One region of the Rhizobium sp. BK098 genome, then DNA from elsewhere that is predicted to be linked to it. Evidence: predicted binding sites of a transcription regulator. Region 1 holds the regulator's gene; each other region holds the start of a gene.
What was found. Region 1 encodes LexA, which represses DNA repair genes until DNA is damaged. Its sites were predicted from a motif close to TGTTCNNNNTGTGTTCNG; they were not measured.
Positions count from the first base shown of each region.

Region 2: FHT73_RS02505 (ribonuclease) is a predicted target of LexA. The motif match lies at 4,369-4,386, and genes of this name have one in related genera.
Region 3: dnaE (DNA polymerase III subunit alpha) is a predicted target of LexA. The motif match lies at 2,535-2,552, and genes of this name have one in related genera.
Region 4: recA (recombinase RecA) is a predicted target of LexA. The motif match lies at 3,764-3,781, and genes of this name have one in related genera.

Region 1 is NZ_JACHYY010000010.1:92,853-98,731, forward strand. Features, by position in the region: gene FHT73_RS23390 (ComEC/Rec2 family competence protein) at 1-2,218, shown strand, start outside; gene lexA (transcriptional repressor LexA) at 2,199-2,921, opposite strand; gene FHT73_RS23400 (VOC family protein) at 3,342-4,229, shown strand; gene kdsA (3-deoxy-8-phosphooctulonate synthase) at 4,226-5,065, shown strand; gene eno (phosphopyruvate hydratase) at 5,214-5,879, shown strand, end outside.
Region 2 is NZ_JACHYY010000001.1:511,081-516,959, reverse strand. Features, by position in the region: gene metF (methylenetetrahydrofolate reductase [NAD(P)H]) at 1-615, opposite strand, end outside; gene FHT73_RS02515 (metalloregulator ArsR/SmtB family transcription factor) at 617-1,642, opposite strand; gene ettA (energy-dependent translational throttle protein EttA) at 1,834-3,483, opposite strand; gene FHT73_RS02505 (ribonuclease) at 3,609-4,355, opposite strand; gene FHT73_RS02500 (alpha/beta hydrolase) at 4,521-5,453, shown strand; gene FHT73_RS02495 (DMT family transporter) at 5,473-5,879, shown strand, end outside.
Region 3 is NZ_JACHYY010000002.1:194,306-200,184, reverse strand. Features, by position in the region: gene FHT73_RS05865 (lipoprotein-releasing ABC transporter permease subunit) at 1-590, shown strand, start outside; gene FHT73_RS05860 (ABC transporter ATP-binding protein) at 605-1,288, shown strand; gene FHT73_RS05855 (DUF5680 domain-containing protein) at 1,294-1,761, opposite strand; gene FHT73_RS05850 (hypothetical protein) at 1,838-2,434, opposite strand; gene dnaE (DNA polymerase III subunit alpha) at 2,788-5,879, shown strand, end outside.
Region 4 is NZ_JACHYY010000001.1:836,075-841,953, reverse strand. Features, by position in the region: gene alaS (alanine--tRNA ligase) at 1-2,445, opposite strand, end outside; gene recA (recombinase RecA) at 2,620-3,705, opposite strand; gene FHT73_RS04010 (carbohydrate kinase family protein) at 3,945-4,889, shown strand; gene FHT73_RS04005 (pseudouridine-5'-phosphate glycosidase) at 4,936-5,862, shown strand.

The DNA of each region.
Region 1 (5,879 bases):
GATTATCTGGTTCGAGGCGCAAGTCGATCCGCCTCCGCAGGCGTTTCTCGCAGGCCTCGTTCTGTTTGCTTTGGGTTTTTTGCTAAAGCGCGATGCGGGCAGGCTGCTTCATCACACGCTTTTCGCCGGTATGCTCATCTGCCTGGGCATGGCGCTCGCGCAGTGGGAAAGTTGGCGGGTTTCCACCGTCATGCTCGACTCGGCCGTGACGACGACCGTGACCGGGCAGATCGAGCGACGGGAATCCTATGACAATGGGCGCTGGCGCTATATCGTCCGCGTCGAGGCAACGGAAAAACCCTCTATCCGTCGCGCGCCGCAGCGGGTTACGGTCTTCGTGCGCAAGCAGGCGGAGCCGTTCGATCTGGGGGATCGAATCCGGGGCAGGGCGCGCCTGACGCCTCCGGCCGGACCGGCATTGACGGGTCTCAACGATTTTGCCTTCAGCTCCTATTTCAACGGCATCGGCGCGAATGGCTTTGCCTACGGAACGCCGGAATTATTATCGCCATCCGGTGACAATGTTGCCGGCTCGCTACTGGATGCGGCCGATATCTGGCTCGCTGGCCTGCGCAACAGCATAGGCGACCGCATCAGGCAAACCTTGCCCGGAGATACCGGCGCCTTTGCGGCAGCGCTTGTCACCGATGAGAGACGTGCGATCTCGAAGGATACGACCGAGGCTCTGAGAATTGCCGGCCTGACCCACATCATCGCAATTTCCGGTCTCAACATGGCGTTGTCGGCTGGCATCTTCTATGTCGGTCTGCGCTATTTGTTCAGCCTGTTTCCCGGCGTCGTCCAGGCTTGGCCGACGAAGAAGTTCGCAGCCTTCGGCGCGCTTCTAACGGTAACGGCCTATTACCTCATTTCCGGATTCGGCGTCTCCGCCGAACGCGCCTTCATCATGATGGCGATCATGCTGGTGGCCGTACTTTTCGACAGGCCATCCATCAGCTTGCGCAATGTGGCGCTCTCAGCCATCGTCATCCTAGTCTTGTCACCGTCTCAGGTACTCGGTCCGAGTTTCCAGATGTCTTACGCCGCTACGCTGGCGCTGGTATCAGGCTATTCGCTCTGGAAACGACGGCGGCATCGCGAAAACATCCTGCCGCGCATCCGTCTGTTAAGTCCGCTACTGTTCGTCACGCGCTTCTTTGGAGGTGTGATGTCGACCTCGTTCATCGGCGGTGCGTCGACGGCCATTTTCTCGATCGAGCATTTTCACCGGTTGGCGACATATGGACTTGCTGCCAATCTTGCGGCCATGCCCGTCGTCTCTTTCATCGTCATGCCCTTCGGTATGATGGCGATGCTGCTGATGCCTTTCGGAATCGATGGACCGTTCTGGAAAGTCACCGGTGAGGGACTGGAGCTTGTGATCGCTATTGCAAAAACGGTGGCTGGGTGGGGAGGTGACATTACCTTCGGCCGCCAGCCCGGCTGGCTGATGCCGACTTTCATCGCCGGCTTCCTGATCATGAGCATGCTGCGGACCCGGCTTCGCCATATGGGCCTGTTGCTGCTGCTGTCATCTGTCGGTGTGGCCGCGTTCGGCTCTGGTGTGCCGAAGCCGGATCTGATGATCGCGGAAGATGGCATTCTCGTTGCCTTGCGCCAGGATGATATCCTCGCCACCAATCGCGAGAGACCGCAGGCCTTCATCTTCGAGCAATGGCAGAAAGCGCTAGTCGCAGCCGAACATCAACCGCCGACCATGCTCCCGACCGATAGCCGGCTTCCGCAGATCAGCAAGACGGATCGGCATAAGCGATTAAGCAATGACGAGCAGAAGGCGGTCCGCACCGCAATGGAAGAAGCTTTAGACCGCACCATGCAAGGCAGCTTTGCCTGTCAGAAGGGAGCATGGTGTGTCGCCATGCTCGAAAACGGCGCGATATTGGTCACCATCGAGAACGCGGCCTATCTGCCCGCGGCTTGCGACACCGGGAACATTGTTGTGACGCCAATCCGGCTGCGGCTGGACCACTGCCGCTCCGGAGCAACGCTCATAACCGGTGCGACATTGCGCAAAACCGGCTCCATCGAAATGGTGCTTTCCGTAGACAAGCCCATCATCTCAGCCGCATTCAACAACCCGCAGCGCCCATGGACCAGGCATCGAACCTATGATTGGCGCACCGACAAATTCGACGCGCCAATTGCAAAGGCACCACCAGTTCTGGACAATTCACCGGTCAGTGATAGCGACGAATAAGGCCGACGAGCTTGCCCTGAACCTTGACGCGATCCGGCCCGAAGATGCGGGTTTCATAGGCTGGGTTCGCGGCTTCCAGCGCGATGGAGGCACCCTTGCGACGGAAGCGCTTCAAGGTAGCTTCTTCATCGTCGACGAGTGCAACGACGATATCGCCGGGATTGGCCGTGGTCGAATTGCGGATAATGACCGTATCGCCGTCGAAAATTCCGGCGTCGATCATCGAATCTCCTCGAACTTCAAGCGCATAATGTTCGCCGGAGCCGAGCATGTCGGCGGGAACGGTAATGTCGTGCGTATTGTTCTGGATGGCGGAGATCGGAACGCCGGCTGCGATGCGACCCATCACGGGTACGGACGCCGAGCCGTTGTGATCGTCATTTGCCACTTTCGACGGAGCGGGCGGGGCAACGGGCTGTGGCTTGCCGAGGCTGCCCTCGATGACGCTGGGCGAAAAACCGCGGCGCTGTTGCAGGCTCGGATTATAGGCGTCGGGAAGCTTGATGACTTCGAGCGCTCTGGCCCGGTTCGGCAGCCTGCGGATGAAACCTCGCTCCTCCAGCGCCGTGATCAGGCGGTGAATGCCGGATTTGGATGCCAGATCCAGTGCATCCTTCATCTCGTCGAAGGATGGCGGAACACCGGATTCCTTCATGCGTTCGTGAATGAAGAGAAGCAGTTCCTGCTGCTTGCGCGTCAACATCGTCTTGGAACCTCAGAATCAAGAAAAGCCGTGAAACAAATCCAGAACGGACACTATATGTTCCATATGTGTTCCGCAAGTGCTTAAATTTCGGTAAAGCCTTGTGGGGTCAGTTAAATAATTACCATTTGCGAATAGATCGGATCGGAACATCGAGGCGCCATACTTGCGTTAACCCATGGAAAAATATGAGAAATGCCGCTCTGTTCGCTTCCAGGGCCTTGTCGTTCAGTCCGTGCGCCCAGCATTTGGATCAAAGTGCCACACTACTGCATAAGCCGGCTATGGGAGAGAATCAGCAATCACGTTTGCGAGATCGCCTTCAATCCATGTCGTGTGCTTCGGGATGTTCCATCCTCCCATCTTGAATTGCTTGGGGGATGGGCGCAAATCTGCTTCCGCAAGCAAACAGGAGAAGCCATGATTTCGTCTCCGCATCCGCTGGATCATCTCGTGCTGCCGACCGTCAATATCGCTCTGGCGCGCGAACGCCTAGGCAAGCTCGGTTTCACGGTGGCTCCAGATGCGCGCCATCCCTTTGGCACTCAGAATGCCTGCGTCTTCCTTGCCGATAAAACCTATCTCGAACCTCTGGGCGTCGCATCTCCGGAGCAATGCGAGAAGAGCATCGTAGATGGCAATGTTTTCGTCGCGCGCGATCAGGCTTATCGTTTCCGGGTGGGGGATGATGGCTTTTCGGCCGTGGTATTCGGTACGGATGATGCGGTGGCGGATGATAAGCGTTTCAACGCGGCGGCGATTTCGGCGGGGCGAATGCTGGATTTCTCGCGTCCGATGAAGATGCCGGATGGAACAGAAACCACGGCAGGCTTTCGTCTTGCCTTTGCCGCCGATCTGCGCGCGCCGGATTTTCTCGCTTTCTGCTGTCAGCGCATCAATCCGCTGCCGGCTGATCGCAGCGCGCTCGAGCGTCACGAGAACGGCGTGACTGGTATCGCGCGGGTAGCGCTTTGCGCGCCGAAGCCGGCGGTCTATCGCGGTTTCTTCGAAGAGGTTGTCGGCGACCCACGCATCATGGAGCATTCCTTTGGCCTGACGATCAGGACTGCCAATGCCGATCTCGAGATTTTGACCCCGGAAGGAATGGAGGCATTCTATGATCTGCCTGTTCGCACGAATGATCCGGGGCTCAGGGCGCGGGCAATCCTTTTCAAAACGCGCGATCTTTCCGTGACATCGTCGCATTTCACTGCTAACGGCGTCACCTATACGCGTAAGAACAATCGTCTATTGGCGAGGTTGGCGCCCGGTCAGGGCGCATTGTTCGCCTTTGAGGAGATAAAATGAGCACAAATTCCGAAGTCACCGTCGGCGAGGGTGCCTCCAAGGTCCTTTTTTCCAATACTGCAAAGCTGTCGCTGATCGCCGGTCCCTGCCAGATGGAAAGCCGCGACCATGCTTTCATGGTCGCCGGCGTTTTGAAGGAACTTTGCGGCAAGCTGGGCATCGGCCTCGTCTACAAGTCCTCCTTCGACAAAGCGAACCGCACATCGCTGTCGGGCAAGCGCGGCATCGGGCTGGAAAAGGCGCTGGAGGTTTTTGAAGACCTGAAGAAGGAATATGGCTTCCCGGTCCTGACCGACATCCACACGGAAGAGCAGTGCGCCATCGTTTCCAAGACGGTTGATATCCTGCAGATCCCGGCTTTCCTGTCGCGCCAGACAGACCTTTTGGTTGCCGCTGCCAAGACCGGCCGCGTGGTCAACGTCAAGAAAGGCCAGTTCCTGGCGCCATGGGATATGAAGAACGTGCTTGCCAAGCTGAACGAAAGCGGCAATCCGAATATTCTTCTTTGCGAGCGCGGCGCCTCCTTTGGCTACAATACGCTTGTTTCCGACATGCGCTCGCTGCCGATCATGGCGGCGATGGGCGCGCCCGTCATCTTCGACGCGACCCATTCCGTGCAGCAGCCAGGCGGACAGGGCGGTTCGACCGGCGGCGATCGTCGGTTCGTCGAGACGCTGGCGCGCGCCGCCGTTGCCGTCGGTGTCGCAGGCGTTTTTGTCGAGACGCATGAGGATCCGGACAATGCACCATCCGATGGCCCGAACATGGTCTATCTGAAGGATATGCCGCGGCTTCTGGAGAAGCTGCTGGCCTTCGACGCCATCGCCAAGGCCTGAAACGTAGCCGGCATTCAACAGGCTGACATGAACTTGCGTTACGGGCCTGCAGGAGTGCCAAATCGCGGCGCGGATCGCCATTGAAATTTCCGCGCCTTCGACTAAGACGATTTAAATCGATTTATAAACCAGCGAGCAGGGAGCTATCATGACCGCAATCACCGACATTATCGCCCGCGAGATTCTCGACAGCCGTGGCAATCCGACTGTCGAAGTCGATGTCTACCTCGAAGATGGCAGCATGGGCCGCGCGGCGGTTCCGTCGGGTGCGTCGACCGGCGCGCATGAAGCTGTCGAGCTTCGCGATGGCGGCAAGCGCTACCATGGCAAGGGTGTCGAGAAGGCCGTCGAAGCCGTCAATTCGGAAATCTTCGACGCGATCGGCGGCATGGATGCCGAAAACCAGATCCAGCTCGACAACATCATGATCGAGCTCGACGGCACGCCGAACAAGTCGCGCCTCGGTGCCAACGCCATCCTCGGCGTCTCGCTCGCCGTTGCCAAGGCTGCTGCCCAGAGCGCCAACCTGCCGCTCTACCGTTATGTCGGCGGCGCTCACGCCCGCCTGCTGCCAGTCCCGATGATGAACATCATCAACGGTGGCGCCCACGCCGACAACCCGATCGACTTCCAGGAATTCATGATCCTGCCGATTGGCGCTGACTCGATCCGCGAAGCCGTCCGCATGGGTTCGGAAGTCTTCCACGTTCTGAAGAAGGAACTGGCATCGCAGGGCCACAACACCAACGTCGGTGACGAAGGTGGTTTCGCACCGGGCCTTTCCAGCGCCCCGGCAGCTCTCGACTTCATCATG
Region 2 (5,879 bases), on a different contig from region 1:
CGGCACGACGGGAATCTTGATGCCGGCGGCGTGAACGCGATCATGATAACGCTCGAAGGCGTCATTATCGAAGAAGAACTGCGTCAAGGCTCGGTTAGCACCGTTCTCTGCCTTGCGCTTCAGCATGTCGATATCGGCTGCCGTATCGCGGCTTTCCGGATGCTTTTCGGGATAGGCGGAAACGGAAATGTCGAAATCGCCGCGCTCCCGCAAAGCGCCAACCAGTTCCGCGGCATTGGCATAACCGCCCGGATGCGGTTTATAGGCCGAACCGACACCACCCGGCGGATCGCCGCGCAACGCGACAAAACGGCGAACACCCGTAGCCAGGAACTCGTCGATCACACGATGCGTATCTTCGCGCGTAGCGCCGACGCAGGTCAGATGCGATGCGGTCGTGAACGGCGTCTCGTGGATCATCTTTCGCACGGCGGAAAGCGTCGGCGCCTTGGTCGAGCCGCCCGCTCCATAGGTCACAGAAACGAATTCAGGGTCCCAATCGCTGAGTTCCTCGACGGTGTTCCACAGCTGCTGCTCGGCCTCTTCCGACTTGGGCGGAAAAAACTCGAAGGAGATGCGGATACCCGCATTATGGCTTTCTGATCTCGAAGACATGTCAAACTCTCCCGGCAAGAATGGGGGATGACTGGTGGCCCTGGTCGGACGCAATCAGCAACCGCGGGTCGCGCGCCAGCCAGATGGTGACGGTCAGCGCCTGTCCGCCTTCCCTCCCCGAATGAAGATCCTGCACGCGCTCCACATCTAGCCCCGCCAGTTTCAGCCAATCCGACATGGCCTGATGCGAGAAACCGAGGCGCAGATGCGCATGCTCGTCACGCAGATATTCAAGCCCGTGCGGCGCGAGGTCGATGATGACAAGCCGGCCGCCGGGTCGCAGCATTCGTGCGGCCTCATTGATCGCAACCTCCGGCTGATCAAGGAAATGCAGCACCTGGTGGATGGTGATGAGATCAAAATCCTGCTGCTCGAGCGGCAGGTTGAAAATATCGCCATGCCGCACGGAGGCGCTTGTGATGTTGGCCCGGTCGAGATTGGCGCGAGCGACCGCCAGCATGTCACGGCTGGCATCGATGCCGATGGCGCGGCGGTAATGCCCGGTCAGAAGCTGCAGCATCCGGCCCGTGCCGGTGCCGAGATCCAGGAAGGAGTCGATTGGTTGCGGGCCGATCAGGTCGATCAGCGCCTTGTCGACATCCTCGTCGGCGACATGGAGACGACGCAGTTCATCCCACTCGGCGGCATTGCGGCTGAAATAGGCCTGGGCGCGTTCGGCCCGGATACGCTTCACGGAAGCAAGACGTTCCCCGTCACGCAGCAGCACCGTATCCTTTTCGGCGGTATGGCGCAGGAGGCTGCGGGCCAGCGTCACGGCCTTGCCCTCCTGCTTCAGCCGGAAGTAAGCCCAGGCGCCTTCCTGATAACGATCAATCAGTCCGGCTTCGCCGAGCAGCTTCAAATGCCGGGAAATGCGCGGCTGCGACTGGCCAAGGATTTCGGTAAGATCGGTCACCGTGAGATCGCCGGCAGCGAGAAGCGCGAGAAGACGCAGCCTCGTCGGCTCTCCGACCGCCTTCAACACGTCCACTACGTCATCCAAGCCGAGTTTAACCAGATCTGTCATTCCGCACCCAATCAAGATATAAAGATATCTTTATGTGATTTGGGTTTTCTTGGCAAGAGCCAATCGGCTAGCCAAGGGAGTTCGACGTCGGAAATCCATTAGTTTCCGGCGAAAACAGAATATCTAGGGCGATTGCTACATAAACGAAAACCCCGGACAAGCCGGGGTTTTCAAGGAGCCAAACCGGGAGCTCAGCGTGTCAGGCGCTTATGCGCCTGGCTGCCCGGATTAAGGGCATCGGGGCCGAGACGGCGAATCTTGTCCTGCTCGTAATCTTCGAAATTGCCTTCGAACCATTCGACATGGCCTTCGCCTTCAAAGGCCAAGATGTGCGTGGCCAGGCGGTCGAGGAACATGCGATCGTGGCTAATGATGATGGCGCAGCCGGCGAAGTTTTCAAGCGCGCTTTCCAGCGCGCCCAGCGTTTCCGTATCCAGGTCGTTGGTTGGTTCGTCGAGCAGAAGCACGTTGCCGCCAGCCTTCAACATCTTGGCCAGATGAACGCGGTTGCGCTGACCGCCAGAGAGATTGCCGACCTTCTGCTGCTGGTCGCCGCCCTTGAAGTTAAAGGCGCCGCAATAGGCGCGCGAGTTCATGTCGAACTTGCCGAGCTTGATGACTTCGGCGCCGCCGGAGATTTCCTCCCATACCGTCTTATTGCCGTCAAGCGCGTCGCGGCTCTGGTCGACATAGCTGAGATGCACCGTCTCGCCGATGCGAACCGTGCCGGCATCCGGCTTTTCCTGCCCGGTGATCATCTTGAACAGGGTCGTCTTGCCGGCGCCGTTCGGGCCAATGATGCCAACGATGCCGCCGGGCGGCAGCTTGATCGACAGATCGTTGATCAGCGTGCGGCCTTCGAAGCCCTTGGTGATGCCCTCCATCTCGATCACCACCTGGCCGAGACGCTCGCTGACCGGAATGATGATCTGCGCATCACCGGGACGCTGATTTTCGGCAGCATCGACCAGCTGTTCGTAAGCGTTGATACGCGCCTTGGACTTGGCCTGGCGGGCCTTGGGGCTGGAGGCAATCCATTCCTGTTCGCGGCTGATCGCCTTCTGGCGGCCAGCTTCTTCGCGGGCTTCCTGCTGCATGCGCTTGGCCTTAGCCCGCAGATAGGCGGAATAGTTGCCTTCGTAAGGAATGCCACGACCGCGGTCGAGTTCGAGAATCCAGCCGGTAACATTGTCGAGGAAGTAGCGGTCGTGGGTGATCATCATCACGGCGCCCGGATAGTCGCGCAGGTGCTTTTCCAGCCAGGCAATGGTCTCAGCGTCGAGATGGTTGGTCGGTTCGTCGAGCAGCAGCAGGTCTGGCTGCGAGAGAAGCAGACGACACAGCGCGATACGGCGGCGCTCACCGCCTGAAAGGCTGGTGACTTCGGCATCGCGCGGCGGGCAGCACAAGGCTTCCATCGCCATCTCCACCTGGCTTTCCAGATCCCAGAGGTTCTGGCTGTCGATGATATCCTGGAGCTTGGCGCCCTCTTCCGCCGTCTCGTCGGAATAGTTCATCATCAATTCGTTGTAGCGATTGAGGATTTCGGTTTTCTTGGCAACGCCTTCCATGACGTTTTCGAAAACCGTCTTGTTGGGATCGAGCTGAGGCTCCTGCGCCAGGTAGCCGATGGTGGCGCCTTCGGCCAGCCAGGCTTCGCCGGTATATTCCTTGTCGAGGCCGGCCATGATGCGCAGCACGGTCGACTTACCTGCACCATTCGGGCCGAGAATACCGATCTTGGCATCGGGGTAGAATGATAGATGGATATTCTCGAGAATCTTCTTGGCGCCATAGGACTTATTCAGACCGGCCATATGATAAATGAACTGACGTGCCATAGCTTGGGTTGCTCCACGGGCGAATAGCGTTGCGATTTGTGCCGCTATGTAGGCGAAACCCCGCCCTCGGGCAACGGCGAAACCTTGTCCGAGGGCATTATCCGCGTCAGAAAGGCCGTATTTTCTCAGAAACCGGCCGCGTCCACCACACCCCGATCACAGCCGAAGGAGGTGCTGCCGGCCCCCTGGATCAGTTTGGCGAGCCGCGGCTCACTGCCCTGCTGGGGATCGATCGCATCTTCGGAGAGACCGATGGTCAGCTCCGAAATCATTCGGACATCACCGACGCGGCGGCAGCTCATCTTGATGCGCGCATTGGCGCCCTCGCCGAAGCTCTGATCAAAGGCCGCCTTGATGCTTTCGGCATCCAGCTCTTTGCCGATATTCTGCGCGAAAAGATCCCGCACGGCAGACGTATTGAGTTCGGCGATCAGGCCAGCGGCGATGGAGAAATATTGATCGGCGCTGAGCTTCGTGCAGGTGCCGTGCTTGATCCATTCATGCCGCTCCAGGCCGGATTGAGTGCCTGGCATTGCCTTGTCCAGCTTCGCCTTCACGTCTTGGGAAAGCTGCACGGCAGGCAGATCCTTCCAGTCGCGACCACGATCCGCCTGCTTCAGATCCTCGGAAACATCGCAATATTCCTGCCGCATCGGCCAGAGGCCATGCAGAGAAAAATTCGTGGCATCATGATTGTTCGACGACTGGTTCCGGCACTCCACCTTTTTCTGGTTCGTCTGACAAAATGCCGGCTCCCAGCTCGCCGCCAGGATAAAGCGCGTCCGTCCGCGGCTATGTTCCTGAGCCATGGCGCTCGCCGCCGTTCCGACCGAAAGAAGTACAACTGCAAATACTCGAAGCCACTGCTTCATTCCTGCCTCCAACTAGAACATTATGGGAACAAATAAGCAGTTTGAGCGAGCAGGCGCAATCCTGAATCACGGCGCTCGGAAAGATTTATTTCTGTGAGCTTTACCACCTATCCATTGCAATCGAGCGGAGGATAACCTTTCGTCTAACTGGGGAGGAGCCAATATATGTTCGCCGAGACGCAGCGCCTGAAAAGTCAGACAGGCGCAACCCTCGCCTATCATCATTTGCCGGCGGCAACCGATGCTCGCGGCATCCTGCTGATATCGCACGGTCTCGCCGAGCATTCCCGCCGATACGAGGCCTTCGCGGATGCGATGGCGGGCCGAGGCTTTCATGTCTATGCTCACGATCATCGCGGCCATGGCGAGACGATGGCCCCCGATGCACCCATCGGCCGCTTTGCCCGGAGAAATGGTGTCGAGCAGGTGATCGCCGATGTGCTCGCCATGCGCGAGCTTGCCGCAAGCTCCCATCCTGGTCTGCCGATCATCCTGTTCGGGCATTCCATGGGCGGGTTGATTAGCCTGAATACTGTGGTCACGCATCCAGCCAAGTTCGATGCCGTCACCGTCTGGAATTCCAATTTCAATCCGGGCCTTGCCGGCCGCGCCGCCCAACTCATCCTCAAAACGGAGCGCATGTTCAAGGGATCGGACGTTCCGAGTGGACCGCTGCCGAAACTGACCTTCGACACCTGGGGTAAATCGATCGCCAACCGCCGCACCGATTTCGACTGGCTCTCGCGCATTCCCGAGCAGGTGGACAAATATATAGCCGATCCGCTTTGCGGCTTCGACGCATCCGTCTCGCTCTGGCTGGACCTGTTCGAACTCACTTTCCGCGCGCCACAGAAGGCACATCTCGATCGTCTCCGACGTGACATGCCGATCCATCTCGTCGGCGGTGGCAAGGATCCCGCGACCGACGGTGCGAAAGCGATTTCCTGGTTGGCAAAGCATTTGGAAAAAGCCGGATTCTCTCGTATCACCACCGAAATCTATCCCGACATGCGGCACGAGACTCTCAACGAAATCGGTGCCGAGGAAGCCATTTCCAACTTCGCCGACTGGTGCAAGAGGGTAGCGGCAAACAACTGATTCTCATGGGAATTCCACAATGAACACCTCCAGCGGCTCCTCGGCGCGATTGCAGCAGTCGGAGCTGACCTTCGGTTTGGTGACGATGTTTCTCTCCGTCGTCCTCTCGCCAGTCATGGATATCTTCTCCAAGCTCGCGGCGACCACGATTCCGCCGGGCGAAGTGACCGCCGCCCGCTTCATCTTCCAGGCTCTTTTTGCGCTCCCCATGATGGCAATGCGCGGGAAATGGGGCGTGTGGGGTTGGCGACGCAGCGGCGTCCATGCCATCCGTGCCACCGTGCTCACGCTGTCCATGGTGTCGTTCGTGACCACGCTGCAGGTGATGGAAGTGGCCGATGCCATTGCCATCTTCTTCGTCGAGCCGATGATACTCACCATCCTCAGCAGCGTCTTCCTGAAGGAAACCATCGGCTGGCGGCGTTA
Region 3 (5,879 bases), on a different contig from region 1:
GCATTGTCGAGAAGATCGAGCTCTTCGTCACCAATCCGGATGACGTCGATCAATTGCGGCCGAAGATCGAAGAGGCGGCGGGGCGACAGATTTTCCTGACGGACTGGCGGCAGGTCAACGCCACTTTCTTCTCGGCACTCCAGGTCGAGCGCAACACGATGTTCATGATCCTGACGCTGATCGTTCTCGTCGCCGCGCTGAATATCATTTCCGGCCTGATCATGCTGGTGAAGGACAAGGGCAGCGACATCGCCATCCTGCGCACTATGGGGGCGACGTCGGGCGCGATCATGCGCATCTTCTTCATGACGGGGGCGGCGATCGGCGTCGTTGGAACGTTCGCCGGCGTCATACTCGGTGTCCTGGTCTGTCTCAATATCGAGTCCATCCGCCAGTTCTTCTCCTGGATTTCCGGCACCGTGATTTTCAATCCGGAGGTCTATTTCCTCAGCAAATTGCCGGCCCAGATGAATCTCAGTGAGACCATCTCCGTCATCGTGATGGCACTCACTCTGTCCTTCCTTGCCACCATCTTTCCCGCCTGGCGGGCCTCGCGGCTCGATCCGGTGCAGGCGCTGCGCTACGAATAAGGATATTTCATTTGATGAAACGCAACGTCGTTCTCCAGCTCTCTGGCGTGGAGCGTCACTACGGGCAGGGCGAGACGCGGCTGTCGATCTTGAAGGGGGCGGATTTCACGCTGCACAGCGGCGAGATTGTTGCGCTCGTCGCGCCGTCAGGCACAGGTAAATCAACGCTTCTGCATGTGGCCGGGCTGCTTGAGCATCCGGATGGCGGCGAAGTGCTCGTCAACGGTCAGGCCTGTGAGGACTTGTCTGACGATAGACGTACGGCCGTGCGCCGCAGCGAGATCGGCTTCGTCTATCAGTTCCATCACCTGCTTCCGGAATTCTCGGCGCTTGAGAATATCATGATGCCGCAGCTCATTTCCGGCCTTTCGCGGAAGGATGCCAGCGAGCGAGCCGCTCAGCTTCTAGACTACATGCGTATCGGCCATCGCGGTGATCATCGCCCCGCCGAATTGTCCGGCGGCGAGCAGCAACGCGTCGCAATCGCGCGGGCCGTCGCCAATGCCCCGCTGGTGCTGCTGGCGGATGAGCCCACCGGCAATCTCGATCCGGCGACCGCGCATTACGTCTTCGATGCACTGGAGGCGCTGGTGCGCCAATCCGGTCTTGCGGCCCTGATCGCCACGCACAATCACGAACTCGCTGCCCGCATGGATCGCCGTGTTACCTTGAGCGAAGGCAAGGTTGTGGAGGTCTGATCCTTTTACGGGATGATCAGGCCGCCGCGATAATCCAGTTCGTAAGCCTTGCGTTCGCTAACGATGATAGCTTCGTAGCCGCTGAAATGGTGGCAGTCGCCAATGTTTTCATCGATGTAAAGCCCATAGGCATGCTCGAACTCGAAGCCGCCGAGAAAGCGCCTTTCGTCAAGATAGAGCCGCAGGAGGGCCGCCTTGATCACCATGCCGGCGCGCGTTCCGTCGATCAGGTCGTGTTCGACGATATGGCCGAAATAGTTCATGGCCCATACCGGCTCGCCGTCATGCCATACGAGCTCTTGTCCGGCGAAGTCCGTGCCGCCGAAGTAGCTGTCGAGATAGCGCCAGCGCCCGCTCGCATAGCCAATGTCATGCGAGCCGCTACGGCAGGATGGCAGCCTCTCGCCGTCACCGACATAGGTTTCGGCTTTGGCGACGACAATAAAATCGTTCAGCTCGGCAAGATCCGGCATGACCCTCTCCAATTTTGGTAAGCGGCCAAGATGCCATTCAATGCGAGATTTGTAAAGAACAAAAAGAGAACATTTGCTAGCGATGGCTGCTTTCGCAGGCCTTCTGGCCGATATCATCCTGCCAGTCCTGTATGCTGATGGTCTTGGCATCGGCCTTTAGTATCTTGTCGTCCTTGGTCACCTTGCCGGTCAGGACGTTGTAATCGCAGCTATAGCTGTTACCGGGTTCGAGGTTGTCACGAAAATCGTAACTATAGCCGGCAACCAAAAATGCGCTGTTGCGATAGGCAAGCGTCAAAGTCTGATGCCATCGGTCGCGCCCGATCGCATCGTTCTGCGAGGTGATCGCGATTGAACCGCTCGGCAGTGCGGCGATCGATGGTTCCTGGCCGTAGATGCCGCCAGGCTCAGCGCGGCCCCATACCTTATCAGGGGCGGCGGCGGCAAGCTTCAGTAGCTCGTGCTCCTTGTCGCGGAGATAGATGTAGATCCCGATCTCATAATCTGCCTCGTCATTCGGCGGCATCGTCACCAGTAATGCAAGGTCCGGCTTGCCGTCCTTGTTCCAATCGCCGATCGCCGCGTCGATGATGCGGTCGGAAGCAATGGTGTCTTCGGCGCGAGCCGCGATTGCGGTCAAAAGAAGAATGAGAGCGCAGCCAAGTGACTTCATCGTGACCCCCGGTTTGCCTCTGCATAGCGCCGGGCCGCGCGGGCGTCCATCGCGGGCTAAAAAGTTCTCTGATGAAATTTACTGATGCTTCTATTGACTCTCGAACAAAAATGGAACAAAAAGAAAACATAACGAGTAAGGAGCGCCTAAATGACCGACATTATTCGAGACGTTGCAGCATTCACTTCCATCGTCATGTTCGTCGCCAGCTTTTCCCTCATCATGATGGCGATGTAAGTTTTATCCCCGTTTGCACATGCTGTTCCCATATTTGATGGGAGTAACTTCTGGACTTTATGGTCCGCAATGCCGAAAATGTCGCTGATTCATTCAGGCGTGCGGAAGGGTATGAAATGGCGGATGCAGGTGGCAGCGGCGTGGCAGCGCCGGTCGGCGAAATGCCGGAGTTTGTGCACCTCAGGGTTCATTCCGCCTATTCTCTGCTAGAGGGCGCATTGCCGCTCAAGAAGATATTGGCCAAGGCTGCCGGGGACAGTCAGCCGGCCATTGCGATTACCGATACGAACAATCTGTTCGTCGCCCTGGAATTCTCGCAGAAGGCGATGGATGAAGGGCTGCAGCCGATCATTGGCTGTCAGGTATCGATCGATATGGAGGATGGCGGCGAGAGCGAGAAGCGCGGGCCGCAGCAAGCTTTGGCGAAGATGCCATCCATCGTGCTGCTTGCCGCGACCGAGCGGGGATATGAGCGCCTCGTCGATCTCGTCAGTCGGGCCTATCTCGGCGGCGAGGGCAACAGCGCCGTTCACATCGCAGCCTCATGGCTGGATGAGATCGGTACGGGAGGGTTGATCGCGCTCACCGGTTCGCTCACCGGCCCGGTCGATATGGCTTTGAAAGAAGGGCATGCCGCACAGGCGCTCTCCCGGTTGTTGAGACTGAAGCAGCTGTTCGATGACAGGCTCTATGTCGAATTGCAGCGCCACGGCACCTATGATCGTCGTCACGAGCAAAAGATGATCAAGCTGGCTTACGAGCACGAGATCCCGCTTGTTGCCACCAACGAAGCCTTTTTCCCGACGCGGGACGATTACGATGCGCATGACGCCTTGATGGCGGTGGCCCACAATGCCATCGTCTCGGACGATACGCGATTTCGCCTGACGCCGGATCACTATCTGAAGAGCCGCGCAGACATGGCAAAGCTTTTCGCCAACTTGCCGGAAGCGCTTGAGAACACGGTCGAAATCGCTCGCCGCTGCTCCTTCGTGTTGAAGACCCGCTCGCCGATCCTGCCGCGCTTTACCGGGGCGACTGACGACCCTGAAGAGGCCGGGCGCGCCGAGGCGGCCGAGCTGCGCGCTCAGGCGGTAGAGGGCCTCGAGCAGCGCATAACCTCGCTTGGTATGGCACCGGGTTACGAGGAGAAGGACTATCGCGATCGGCTGGAATTCGAACTGAGCGTCATCGAGCGCATGAAGTTTCCCGGCTACTTTCTGATCGTTGCCGATTTCATCAAATGGGCCAAGCGCCACGATATCCCTGTCGGCCCCGGTCGCGGTTCCGGTGCGGGTTCGCTGGTCGCCTACGCCCTTACCATCACCGACGTCGATCCGCTGCGCTTCTCGCTGCTGTTCGAGCGCTTCCTCAACCCGGAACGCGTCTCCATGCCGGACTTCGATATCGACTTCTGCCAGGATCGGCGTGAAGAGGTGATTCGCTACGTGCAGGCCAAATACGGCCGCGAGCAGGTGGCGCAGATCATCACCTTCGGTTCGCTGCAGGCACGCGCCGCCTTGCGCGATGTTGGCCGCGTGCTGGAAATGCCCTATGGCCAGGTCGATAAGATCTGCAAGCTGGTGCCGAACAATCCTGCCAATCCGACCCCGCTGAGCAAAGCGATCGAGGAGGAGCCGCGCCTGCAGGAGGAGGCGGACAAGGAGCCGGTTGTCGCCCGTCTTCTCGATATCGCCCAGAAGATCGAAGGCCTCTATCGCCACGCATCGACACATGCCGCCGGTATCGTCATCGGCGACCGCCCGTTATCGAAGCTCGTGCCGATGTATCGCGACCCGCGCTCCGACATGCCCGTCACCCAGTTCAACATGAAATGGGTGGAGCAAGCCGGCCTGGTGAAGTTCGACTTCCTCGGTCTGAAGACGCTGACCGTCCTGAAAACGGCGGTCGATTTCGTCGCGAAACGCGGTATCTCGATCGATCTTGCCAGCATCCCGCTCGACGACAAGAAGACCTACGATATGCTCTCGCGCGGTGAGACGGTCGGCGTGTTCCAGGTGGAAAGTGCGGGCATGCGCAAGGCGCTGATCGGCATGCGGCCGGACTGCATCGAGGATATTATCGCGCTCGTGGCGCTTTATCGTCCAGGTCCCATGGAGAACATCCCGGTCTATAATGCCCGCAAGCACGGCGAGGAAGAGATCGAATCGATCCACCCGAAGATCGATTATCTTCTCAAGGAAACCCAAGGCGTTATCGTCTACCAGGAGCAGGTGATGCAGGTCGCCCAGGTGCTCTCGGGCTATTCGCTCGGCGAAGCCGATCTTCTGCGCCGCGCCATGGGTAAGAAGATCAAGGCGGAGATGGACCAGCAGCGCGAGCGCTTCGTTGACGGTGCCATCAAGAACGGCGTGTCGAAGGGGCAGGCCGATGTCATCTTCGATCTGCTCGCCAAATTCGCGAATTACGGCTTCAACAAGTCGCACGCCGCCGCCTACGCCATCGTCTCCTACCAGACCGCCTATATGAAGGCGCACTATCCAGTGGAGTTCCTGGCCGCGTCGATGACGCTCGATATGTCCAATACCGAGAAGGTCAACGACTTCCGTCAGGACGCCAAGCGGCTGGGCATCGAGGTCATCGCGCCTTCCGTGCAGACCTCATTCCGCCATTTTGAAACGGGCGAAAACCGCATCTATTATGCACTGGCCGCCATCAAGGGCGTCGGCGAATCCGCCGTCGACCATATCGTCGAGGTGCGCGGCGATCAGCCCTTTGCCAGCATCGAGGATTTCTGCCTGCGCATCGATCCCAAGCAGATCAACCGCCGCGTTCTGGAAAGCCTGATCTGCGCCGGTGCTTTCGATTGCTTCGAAATCGACCGTGCGCAGCTGATTGCCGGCTTGGACCGCGTCATGGGCTATGCCCAGGTGGCGCAGGAAAACAAGCGCAGCGGCCAGCATGACATGTTCGGAAGTGCTGCCTCCGGTCCGGAAAAGATCGTGTTTCCGCCCTATACGCCGTGGCTCGCCTCGGAGCGTCTCCTGCGCGAATTCCAGGTGCTCGGTTTCTATCTGACGGCACATCCGCTCGATACTTATAAGAGCGTGCTCGACAAGATGCGGGTGCAGCCCTTCGCCGATTTTTCCGCGGCGGTGAAGCAAGGCGCCAGCAACGGTCGCTTGGCCGGCACTGTCATCTCGAAGCAGGAGCGCAAGACGCGCACCGGCAACAAGATGGGCATCTT
Region 4 (5,879 bases), on a different contig from region 1:
CAGCGTCACGACGCCGGAGCCGAGGCTCGCCTTGGCTTCATCCGCCATGCCCTTGAGATCCTTGGGATCGACGCCGGAAACCGGCTTGCCGAGGAACTTGACGCCGTTGACTTCACGGACTGCATCGGCGGAGCCGCCTTGGCTGCCGCCCATCGCAAGCTTGCGCTTGGCATCGGCCAGTTCGCGCTCGAGCTTGCGGCGCTCGTCCATCAGGGATTCGACACGCGAAACCACTTCGGCCGGCTGGACTTTCAGCGTCGAGGCGAGGCTCTTCACGCGATCATCCTGCTCGGCGAGATAATCACGCGCGGATTCACCTGTGACGGCTTCGATGCGGCGGACGCCAGCGCCGACGGCGCTTTCGCCGAGGATGCGCACAAGACCGATCTGGCCGGTGGCGGAGACATGCGTACCGCCGCAAAGTTCGACCGAGTAAGGCTTGCCGGACTTCGCGCCACGCACACCCTGCCCCATCGACACGACGCGGACTTCGTCGCCGTACTTTTCACCGAACAGCGCCATCGCACCTTCCGCGATGGCATCGTCGACGCTCATCAGACGGGTTGTCACGGGCGAGTTCTGCAGAACGATCTCGTTCGCCATCTCCTCGACAACCTTCAACTCCTCTGCCGACATCGGCTTCGGATGCGAAACGTCGAAACGCAGGCGCTCCGGCGCGACCAGCGAGCCCTTTTGCGCGACATGGGTGCCGAGCACTTCGCGAAGTGCTTCGTGTAGCAGATGGGTCGCGGAATGGTTGGCGCGCAGGCGCGAGCGCCTGTTGTGATCGACCGTCAGGACGACGGCATCACCGACCTTGATCTTGCCTTCCGAAACTTCGGAGCTGTGAACGAAGAGGCCTTCGCCCTTCTTCTGCGTATCGCTGACGGCGAGCTTGCCATGGTCGCTGGAGATCACGCCGGTATCGCCCATCTGGCCACCGGATTCGCCGTAGAACGGCGTCTGGTTGACCACGATCTGCACCTTGTCACCGACGGAAGCGCTATCGACGGCGACGCCGTCCTTGACGATCGCCTGGATCACGCCTTCGGCAGATTCCGTGTCATAGCCCAAGAATTCGGTCGCACCGTTCTTCTCCTTGAGCTCAAACCAGATGGTCTCGGTCGCCTTGTCGCCGGAGCCGGTCCAATGCGAGCGCGCCTCGGCCTTCTGGCGCTCCATGGCATCGGTAAAGCTTGAGATATCGACACCGATGCCGCGGGCGCGCAGCGCGTCCTGCGTCAGGTCGAGCGGGAAGCCATAAGTGTCGTAGAGCTTGAAGGCGGTCTCGCCGTCCAGGCTGTCGCCCTTGTGCAGGTCCGAAGTGGCATCGTTGAGCAGCGAAAGGCCGCGTTCCAGCGTTTTGCGGAAACGGGTTTCTTCGAGCTTCAGCGTCTCGGAAGTCAGCGCTTCGGCGCGCACCAGCTCCGGATAGGCACGGCCCATCTGCTGGATCAGCGCCGGCAGCAGCTTCCACATCAACGGTTCCTTGGCGCCGAGCAGCTGCGCGTGACGCATGGCGCGGCGCATGATGCGGCGAAGCACGTAGCCACGGCCCTCATTCGACGGCAACACGCCATCGGCGATCAGGAAGGCGGAGGAACGCAGGTGATCGGCGATGACGCGATGGCTGGCGCGATGCTCGCCTTCGGCTTTGACGCCCGTTGCCTCTTCCGAGGCTTCGATCAAAGCGCGGAACAGGTCGATATCGTAGTTGTCATGCTTGCCCTGCAGCACGGCGGCAACGCGCTCGAGACCCATGCCGGTGTCGATCGACGGACGCGGCAGGTCGACGCGCTGTTCCTTGGTGATCTGCTCGAACTGCATGAAGACGAGATTCCAGATCTCGATGAAACGATCGCCGTCTTCTTCCGGAGAGCCGGGAGGGCCACCCCAGATGTGATCGCCGTGATCGTAGAAGATCTCTGAACAGGGACCGCAAGGACCGGTATCGCCCATCGCCCAGAAATTGTCGCTGGTGGCGATGCGGATGATCCGATCGTCGGAAAGGCCGGCAATCTTCTTCCACAGGTTAAAGGCGTCGTCGTCGGTATGATAGACTGTGACCAGCAGGCGCTTGGCATCGAGGCCGAATTCCTTGGTGATCAGGTTCCAGGCAAGCTCGATGGCGCGCTCCTTGAAATAGTCGCCAAAGGAGAAATTGCCGAGCATCTCGAAGAAGGTGTGATGACGGGCGGTATAGCCGACATTGTCGAGGTCGTTATGCTTGCCGCCGGCGCGCACGCATTTCTGCGCGGTAGACGCCGTCGTATAGGGACGCTGCTCCAGGCCGGTGAACACGTTCTTGAACTGCACCATACCGGCATTGGTGAACATCAATGTCGGATCGTTGCGCGGCACCAGCGGGCTCGACGGCACGATCTCGTGGCCGTTTTTCTTAAAATAGTCGAGGAAGGTCGACCGGATTTCATTCACACCGCTCATATGGGGCCCTTCAGTCCTGCGCTCAGCAACTTGCATCAAAGTCAGTGGCTTTTATCGTCCGCTCCCGGCGCTGTCCAGCCGCACGAACAAAACCGGCCGCACATCCCTTGGACAATACGGCCGGTTTCGACTTTTGGGTCTCGATCTTAGGTCGGGAATTGCTTCCCCAAGCCTTTATTCGCCAGAGGTATCGCCATCCTCGGCATCGGGGCCGCCATTCTGCAGGAAGCGATCGGCGATCAGGCCGGCATTCTGGCGCAGCGACAATTCGATTTCGCGCGAGAGATCCGGATTGTCGCGCAGGAAGATTTTCGCGTTCTCGCGGCCCTGGCCGAGACGCTGGCTGTTATAGGAAAACCAGGCGCCGGACTTTTCGACGATGCCGGCCTTGACGCCGAGATCGACCAGTTCGCCGGTCTTGGAAACGCCTTCGCCATACATGATGTCGAATTCGACCTGCTTGAAGGGAGGCGCCATCTTGTTCTTGACGACCTTGACGCGCGTCTGGTTGCCGATCACCTCTTCGCGCTCCTTAACGGCGCCAATGCGGCGGATATCGAGGCGAACCGAGGCGTAGAACTTCAGCGCGTTACCGCCCGTCGTCGTTTCCGGCGAACCGAACATGACGCCGATCTTCATGCGGATCTGGTTGATGAAGATCACCATGGTGTTGGACTTCGAGATGGAAGCCGTGAGCTTGCGCAGCGCCTGGCTCATCAGGCGGGCCTGCAGGCCCGGCAGGCTGTCGCCCATTTCGCCTTCGATTTCGGCGCGCGGAGTCAATGCCGCAACGGAGTCGACGACGAGGACGTCGATCGCGCCGGAGCGCACCAGTGTATCGGTGATTTCAAGCGCCTGTTCACCGGTATCCGGCTGCGAGATCAACAGGTTCTGCAGGTCGACGCCGAGCTTGCGGGCATAGACCGGATCGAGCGCATGTTCCGCGTCCACGAAGGCGCAGATCCCACCCTTCTTCTGGGCCTCTGCAATGGTCTGCAGCGCCAGCGTCGTCTTACCCGAGCTTTCCGGCCCGTAGATTTCGATGATGCGCCCCTTCGGCAAGCCGCCAATGCCGAGAGCGATATCGAGGCTCAGAGAGCCGGTGGAAACCGTTTCGATTTCGACCACGTTCTCGTTGGAGCCGAGCTTCATGATCGAGCCCTTGCCGAACGACCGCTCAATTTGAGAGAGTGCCGCTTCAAGTGCCTTGCTTTTATCCACCGATTTGTCCTCTACAAGCCGCAAAGAATTCTGAGACATTCGATCCACCTTTAGGTTATTGAAGCCGCTCTAGCAATGTCGCCGCCGATCAGAATTCTGTACTCTATTTGTTCTCTTATCGCAAGAGCACAACAAGCAATTGAAAGAAAAAGATAAAATGATTTCCGTTCTACTTTTGTTTTCTTCTTTCTTCCCAGATACTTACGGTTATGGGGCGGCCAATTCACGCATGTCGCCGCCCCGCTCGATTCGTCTTTTCGACTGCTGAGGATAACCCTATGGCGAAAAAGATTCTCGTTCTCGGCGGCGCCCATATAGACCGGCGTGGCCGCATCTTCGGCGAGACGGCGCCCGGCGCCAGCAACCCCGGCGCATGGTTCGAAGAGCCCGGCGGCGGCGGCTTCAATGCGGCGCGAAATCTCGCCCGCCTCGGCTTCGACGTAAAGCTGATCTCGCCGCGCGGCGGCGACCCCTCCGGCGAAATGGTGGCCGAGGCTGCAAGCCACGCCGGCATCGACGACAAGCCCTTCGTCTTCCTCGATCGCAAGACGCCGAGCTATACCGCGATCCTTGAGAATGACGGCAATCTGGTCATCGCGCTTGCCGATATGGAGCTCTACAAGCTCTTCGTTCCGCGACGCCTCGCGATTCGCGCCGTTCGCGATGCCTTCGATGAAACCGACCTCATTCTCTGCGACGCCAATCTGCCGGCCGAAACCTTAGGCGCAATTGCGGCAAGAGCTGCCCTATGCGGCAAACCGGTCGCCGCTATCGCTATCTCGCCGGCAAAAGTGGTGCGGCTGAAGCCAAGCCTTGCCGGCATCGACCACTTGTTCCTCAACGAAGCCGAAGCCGCGGCGTTGACTGAAATGCGCCCGGAAGACCCACGCGAATGGGTGAGCGCTTTGCGGGCGCTCGGCCTGCGCAACGGCGTGATCACGCGTGGCAAGCGCCCCCTGATCGCATTCTCGCGTGATATCGTGGTCAGCTTACAGCCGCCTGTCGTCGAAGATGTCGCCGATGTCACCGGTGCGGGAGACTCGCTTGCCTCCGGCGTTCTTTCGGCGCTGATGGCCGGCCACGATCTCGCAGAAGCCGTCCGTCATGGCGCGGCAGCTGCGGCAATCACCGTCCAGTCCCCCTATGCGACGGCAGAAAATCTCTCTCCCGAGCTGCTAAAGACAGTGCTGGCCCTTGTTCCCGAGGCCGATATTCTGTCATGAAGCCTGTTCAAAACGCGTATATTGTTTCAGTGAATTGGAAACGACAATGACCCAGCCTATCTCGCCCCTGCTTCCGATCTCCTATTCGAAGGAAGTCGCTGCCGCAAAGCTCCGCGGTGCGCCGATCGTTGCGCTGGAATCGACGATCATCACCCACGGCATGCCCTATCCTGGCAATATCGAGATGGCTCGTAGTGTCGAGGAGATCATCCGGCAGGAAGGCGCTGTTCCGGCGACTATCGCCGTCATTCACGGCACGCTGCATATCGGCCTTGAGCCGGAAGAACTGGAAGCCCTTGCCAAAACGGAAGGCGCGATGAAGGTTTCGCGCGCCGACATCGCCTTTGCGATCGCCGAGCGCCGCACAGGCGCGACCACCGTTGCCGCCACGATGATCGCTGCCGCCCGCGCCGGCATTAAGGTTTTCGCCACCGGCGGCATCGGCGGCGTCCATCGCGGCGCCGAAGAAAGTTTCGATATTTCGGCCGATCTTGAAGAGCTGTCCCGCACCGGCGTCATCGTTGTCTGCGCCGGCGCCAAGGCGATCCTCGATATTCCGAAGACGCTCGAAGTGCTCGAAACCCGTGGTGTTCCGGTCGTCACCTACGACAGCACCGAGTTCCCGGCCTTCTGGTCGCGCTCCTCCGGCCTGACGAGCCCGCTGACGCTGAACAGCCCGGCTGCAATCGCCAACTTCCAGACGACCCGCGAGCAGCTCGGCATCGATGGCGGCATGCTGATCGCCAATCCGGTTCCGGAAGCCGACGAGATCCCGCGCGAGGAAATGGAAATCTATATCGAGCGGGCCCTCGACAGCGCCGAGCGCGACGAGATCACCGGCAAGGCGGTTACGCCCTATCTGCTGAGCACGATCTTCGACATCACCGAAGGCCGCAGCCTCAAGACCAACATCGCGCTTGTCGAAAACAATGCGCGTTTGGCCGCGGAAATCGCCGTAGCTCTGGCGGACTAATCAAGACCCTCGTCACA